Cytobacillus luteolus: one gene and its partner. The protein of the gene in region 1 interacts with the protein of each later gene in a pairwise test. Links are inferred from orthologs where the notes say so. Each region holds a gene or a part of one and is shown on either strand. Other genes may lie near its edges.

Region 1 (3,219 bases):
AAAGTAAACAATACGATAGATCCGAATACGTACATGGTGGCATTTACAGATAACGTCATAGAACCTGCTAGTAATGCAAGCATCGCTAGTCCTGCGCGGTCCTTTCGTATTAACAATACTGCAGCGAAGAATGGTAATGCAAATGGCGTAATTTTGGCAAGGATCAAAGCTCGTCCAAGTAAAAAGCCGACCAAAATAATGAGTAACCCTTTGTGTAATAGCAAGTGACGTATCATCGATTGTAGGCGGCTAAACCAACGAGACAATGCGTATTGAGACTTTTCGAAATTAACTTCCCCAACTGGCTCAATGAGGTTCCTTTCAATTTTCTCCATTTTAAAACACTCCCCGTATTTTAATAGTTGATTGTTATTATACAAGGGAATATTTTAGGAATTTGTCAAAACAACAAGACAAAAACACAAAACCATTCGACTTCTTTCTAGGAAACCTTCTATAAGAATACACAATCTGTTGAAAAACACAGATTTTTTAGCGGAAGTCCACGAAAAGCGAAAGTGCCCGGTTAGCGACGTATGGGCTGAATCAATCCGCATGAGATAAAGGTAATACGGAGAGCGCTAGCGATCCGATGAAGACTTATCGTAAAGAGGAGAGACGAAGATCCATAGGCGCTGGGCACTATAGCTAGACATTATGAAATGCGGAAGGTTTCTTCATATGTAACAAAACAACACAAAAAAAGCTAGTCTCTTAGGAGACTAGCTTTTTTCTTAGTGATGACCCATACGGGATTCGAACCCGTGTTACCGCCGTGAAAGGGCGGTGTCTTAACCGCTTGACCAATGGGCCGGAATATTTTTCTTAAAATGGTAGCGGCGGAGGGAGTCGAACCCACGACCTCACGGGTATGAACCGTACGCTCTAGCCAGCTGAGCTACACCGCCATAGTAAGAAAATCTAAATCTAAATAAGCACAAGATAAATAATACTTTCTGAAGGCGTTTTCGTCAATAGTTTTATTTAATAACAGAAAAATAGAAAAACTTAATTTAAGAATAACAAAAAAGCACCCGTAATGGATGCTTTTAATATCTATATTCAAGTGCAGCAAGTTAGCCTCTTCTAGCTCCACGTCCACCACGTTTTGATTCAGTGTGGCGTTTTAATGAAGTTAGACGATCTTCGCTATCCTTTAGGAAACGACTCATCTTTTGTTCAAAGTTTTCTTTAGCACGAGGTGCTTCATTTCTGTTATTGTTGCGCGGACCATTGTTGTTTCGTGGACGGTATTCACGTTGTTCACGCTGTTCACGTTGTGGTTGCTCTTTCGCCTTTTTAATAGACAAACCAATCTTGCCGTCTTTTTCAACATTAATGACCTTAACTTCTACTTCGTCACCGACTTTTAGATGCTCATTAATATCTTTTACGTAATTATCAGCAACTTCACTTATATGAACAAGTCCTGTTGTGCCTCCTGGCAGCTCCACGAACGCCCCAAAATTTGTTATTCCCGTTACTTTTCCTTGCAACTTGCTGCCTACTTCGATTGACATAAAAAAATTGCTCCTCCTTAAAAATTAAAAAATCATCCTATACCATTATACATAATAATAAAAACGAGTGTCAATAAGACGAGGATTCGTCGGCGATTTTAAAGATGATTTCTCCATCTTTTGATAAGAAATAATCTCTTCTAGCAATCTTGGCTATATATTCATCATCATTTAACTTAACAATTTCTTCTTCGAGATAAATCTGCTCTTCTTTTAACTTTACAAGCTGTTCATCTAAGAGTTGACGTTCAGTTTCTTTTTCTCTAATCACTGCAGATTGTGCCACGAGCGTTGAAATTAACCCATAAGAAATGATCGCCGCAAAAATGGCAAAGGCTATAAGTCTTCGAAATAACCCTTTTCGCTTCATGTTGTTTTTTTGTTCTGATTGTTCATAATTAGTCACATATGGTGTTTGGATCTGAGTTACTTTTTGCTTCCTTATCGCTGCCATTTTAGAATCATTTCCTCCTTACATAACGTAAATGAATTTAAGACTTACGAATTTTATTCCACCATTTAATTATCATATGTTTCATATTCTTTGCATGCTTTCGAATACCTGCAAAACTCGTAAAATATTTTAACAAAAATTTCTTCAAATTTTGCGGTAGCATTCTCCATAATAATACCCCAATCCATTTAAACGGGGAAAGTAAAACTTTTACAAGAACAGTAAAAATGTTTAAAAGTATTTTCCCAATGGCAATAAGAATATTAAGTAGACCCATTAATAAAACAATGATCAGTTGAATGAATAATTGAATTGGTCGAACAATGAAAAGGTGGAATGTTTTCTCCAAGAAATGATAGGTTCTTAGGGCAGCACGAATCAACACTTCAAGTAATCGTTGATAGCCTGTACGTAATAAGCTTTGATAGGCAGCAAATCCACATAGAAGAGCAAGGAATACATAAAAGCGTAGCTCCCCTTCATTCACAGATAAAAGTATATAAAATATAATGAGGCCTTGTAACACCCAAAACAAGATATCATTAATGAATACAAGCCATCTAGCACGCTTTGGTCGCTTTAGAAAGCGACCATATGTATCAAGCGCAGCACCTAAATAGCTTCCCATGCCAATCATGGCAATCATTGTGTAGAATTGTGTCGTTAGGCTCATTTAAATAACTTGCTAAAGAATCCTTTAGCTTTCTCCGCGTGTTGCTCATCTAAATAGACGATATCAAACACTTTACCTTTTATTGACACTATACCTTTATCCACATCTAGATTTTTCATTTGCAGATTTTGTCCCCTGATCGCTAAAAAGCCCATTACTGTCTCTAACAAAAACTCTTCGTTATCAAAGCTTTCTACCTGCTTTACTCCTGTAATATCAAGTAGCCTTCTACTTCTCATAACTACATCATGTTCCTGGACAGTTCCTTTGTTTGATCCATTCGCTTCATAATATTGACTCATCATCATCCCACGCTTTCTACAAGTTGGAAGTAAGAGGTGAGACGGTCATTTAAGATCGTATACCTTTGTAAAACACAAAGCCTCTCCTTCTTTGTTTGCTATATATTTATGATATTGGGATGATATTTAGAACAAGCCTCTCCTTTTTATAGGAAATTATAAGAGGTGCGAATCTTCAATTCTCTCTTCTTTAATAATTTCATAAAGTTCTGATGCATCTTCTTTTTTTGTTGTTTCCTTCAAGTCATTTACTCTAGCAGTTACAAGTTT
Region 2 (3,219 bases), on another replicon or contig:
CAAGAGGACTTGATCAATGTTTGTTTGGATATCCACTAAGTGAATGGAAACTGCTTGAAGATAAATTAAAAACACTCCCACTTACCAAGAAGGATGCCCGAGCATTTACACGATTTTTCTTTTCTGGGGCGACGGAATGTGAAATTGATAAACAAGGTAGGGTGAATATCGCTACTCCATTGTTGTCATACGCTAAGTTAGAGAAAGAATGTGTTGTTATTGGGGTTTCTAACCGAATAGAAATTTGGGAAAAAAGCAAATGGGAAGAGTATTTTGCGAATTCTGAGGAATCTTTCGCAGAAATTGCGGAAAATATGATTGATTTTGATATATAATTATGACTTGTAGTGAAAACTATTAGAAAACAATTTGTTAGGGTGTGCTATCATGTTTCAACATACAACAGTCCTTCTAAATGAAGCAGTTGATGGTTTAGCTATTAAAAAAGACGGAATTTATGTAGATTGTACACTTGGTGGAGCAGGCCATAGTTCGTATATAGCTTCTCAGCTAACCGGATCAGGTAGATTATATGCCTTTGACCAAGATCAAGTAGCAATTGAGAATGCAAAGGAAAAGCTTGCGGAATATGGAGATAAAGTCGTATTAATAAGAAGTAATTTTTTACATATTGCAGAAGAGCTTGAAAAAAGAGGTATTACAGAAGTAGATGGGATATTGTATGATTTAGGTGTTTCATCCCCACAATTAGACACTCCTGAAAGAGGCTTTAGTTATCATCATGATGCACCACTTGATATGAGAATGGATAGAGATGCTACTCTCTCTGCTTATGATGTGATAAATACTTGGCCATACGAACAACTAGTTAGGATTTTCTTTCAATATGGAGAAGAAAAATTCTCAAAACAGATTGCCAGGAAGATTGAAGCTGCAAGAGAAAAAAAACCAATTAATACAACTGGTGAGCTTGTTGAATTAATTAAAGAAGGAATTCCTGCACCTGCTAGGAGAACCGGTGGTCATCCAGCTAAACGAGTATTTCAGGCTATTCGTATTGCTGTTAATGATGAATTGAAAGTATTTGAGGAAGCTGTAATTGACTCCATTGGCATTCTGAGCAAAGGTGGACGAATTAGCGTTATTACTTTCCACTCCTTGGAAGATAGAATTTGTAAAGTTGCCTTCAAGAAAATGAGTGAAGGTCCACAACTTCCGCCGGGATTGCCAATTATTCCAGATGAATATAAACCAAAACTGAAATTAATTACTAGAAAGCCGATATTACCATCAGAACAAGAACTTGAAGAAAACAAAAGAGCAAGATCTGCTAAGCTAAGAATTGCCGAAAAGTTATAGAAGTTCACAATAGATTACAAAAGGGAGAAGGAGGATTCCAGGTGGGGAATTTAGCTTATAAAATAAATCAAACACATAAATATCAAGAGGAAATCAATCACTCACCAAAGAAAAAGGTAGTTACAACAAGAAAAGCACGTTTTACTCTTGGTGAAAAATGCTTAGGTTTATTATTTGCTGCAGCAGTTATGTTTGGTGCAACGGAAATTATCTCAAACCAAATTGCAATTTATACTACAAATATTGAAATCCAAAAAGTTGAGACAGCTATTGATGGTCAAATAAAGCAAAATAACGATTTATATGTTCAAGTAAAAGAGTTAAGTACATATGAGAGAATTTGGGGGAAAGCTCAGGAACTTGGACTATTCCTAAACGAAGATAACGTTAAGGTTGTAGTGGATTAAGGCTATGAAGTGGCAGAAAAGTAAAAATATAAACAGAGGAGCTGCAATTATTTCAATATTTTTTGCAATGCTCTTTTTTCTGTTAATAGGGAGATTTACTCACATTCAAACTACAGGTGTTGTTGATGGCCAAGTTTTAGCAGCATTAGCAGAGAAAAAATACACAAAACAAAGGACGATTGAAGCTCAACGGGGAACGATTTACGACAGAACTGGACAAGCTATTGCGCAAGATACTCCAGCTTACACTGTAGTTGCTATTCTAGACGAAACTTTACCCTCGCATGTACTTGACCCTTTTGATACCGCTCGAAAACTAGCTCCACTTCTAAATATGAGTGAAGAAGAAGTTATAAAAATCCTTACAAAGGATAAGAAACAAGTAGAGTTTGGGTCAAAAGGTCGTGATATAAGTCATAGCCTAAAGCTTGAAATTGAAGCACTAGAAATACCTGGTATTGCTTTCATTCGAGATTCAAAAAGGTACTATCCGAATGGTACTTTTGCCTCCCATACGATAGGTTATGCTCAAAAGGTTGAAGATGAGGATAAAAGCGAAAGTGTAACAGTTGGTATGTTAGGATTAGAAAAAAGCTTGAATGATTACTTAGTGGAAACCGATGGTTACCTAAAGTTTCAATCAGATAATCGAGGCTTTAGACTTCCTGAGACTGAAGAACAAATTGTTCCACCTCAAAATGGAAATGACATTTATTTAACCATTGATCAAAAAATACAAACTTTCCTAGAGGACTCTATGAATAAGGTGGTTCAGCAGTATGAACCAAAAAAAATCATCGGGATAGTGGCTCATGCAAAGACTGGGGAAATATTAGCAATGAGTACTAGACCGAGTTTTGACCCAAATGTGAGGAATATTAGCAATTATTTAAACGATGCAATTTCTTATCGTTTTGAACCTGGTTCAACTATGAAAATCTTTACGTTAGCAGCAGCTGTTGAAGAGGGTGTATATAATGGTGAAGAAGCATTTCAATCAGGGGAATACCATGTAGGTAGGTTTAGAATTAGAGACCATAATAAACGTGGATGGGGAAAGATTTCTTATGATGAAGGAGTTCAACGCTCATCAAATGTTGCTTTTGCGAAACTAGCTGCTGAAAAACTTGGAACCGACACCTTGTTGCAATACCTAAATCGATTTGGATTTCACCAACCGACAGGAATCAATATTGATGGAGAAGTTAATAGTATTATCAATTTCACATATGAGCTTGAAAAAATAACTACTGCTTTTGGGCAAGGCTCTGCCATAACACCTATTCAGCAAGTTCAGGCGGCGACAGCAATTACGAATAACGGAGTCATGATGAAGCCGTATGTAGTTGATAGAATTGTAGATTCAAGCACGAATAAAGTAATCAATGATTATAAACCGGTTGAGGTTGGTAAACCTATTTCGGAAGGAACATCTAAAAAGGTTCTTGATATCCTTGAGACAGTTGTTACTTCTGAAAATGGAACGGGACAG

What was found. Proteins that work in one complex are often made in the same cells at the same time.
Region 2: the proteins of J2Z26_RS20570 (region 1) and ftsL interact in binary tests that used the Bacillus subtilis proteins (3 or more experiments, as listed by UniProt). The link is inferred for Cytobacillus luteolus from one-to-one orthologs.

What each region holds. Positions count from the first base shown.
Region 1 is NZ_JAGGKM010000010.1:19,908-23,126, forward strand. What follows is about bases 283-3,055. They hold J2Z26_RS20570 (FtsB family cell division protein), read right to left. Parts: upstream 1,975-3,055; coding sequence 1,591-1,974; downstream 283-1,590. Other genes in these bases: spoIIE (stage II sporulation protein E), read right to left, coding at 283-335; J2Z26_RS20565 (S1 domain-containing RNA-binding protein), read right to left, coding at 1,077-1,520; yabQ (spore cortex biosynthesis protein YabQ), read right to left, coding at 2,012-2,647; yabP (sporulation protein YabP), read right to left, coding at 2,644-2,949. In the rest of the region: more of spoIIE, read right to left, coding at 1-282; J2Z26_RS20585 (RNA-binding S4 domain-containing protein), read right to left, coding at 3,106-3,219. UniProt on the Bacillus subtilis protein: Required for vegetative and sporulation septum formation. Required for the activation of genes expressed under the control of the sporulation transcription factors sigma F and sigma E.
Region 2 is NZ_JAGGKM010000002.1:437,679-440,897, reverse strand. The notes cover bases 272-3,044. They hold ftsL (cell division protein FtsL), read left to right. Parts: upstream 272-1,361; coding sequence 1,362-1,727; downstream 1,728-3,044. Other genes in these bases: J2Z26_RS06990 (penicillin-binding protein), read left to right, coding at 1,732-3,044; rsmH (16S rRNA (cytosine(1402)-N(4))-methyltransferase RsmH), read left to right, coding at 388-1,320; mraZ (division/cell wall cluster transcriptional repressor MraZ), read left to right, coding at 272-335. Also shown: more of mraZ, read left to right, coding at 1-271; more of J2Z26_RS06990, read left to right, coding at 3,045-3,219. UniProt on the Bacillus subtilis protein: Essential cell division protein that may play a structural role. Probably involved in the regulation of the timing of cell division. Also required for sporulation.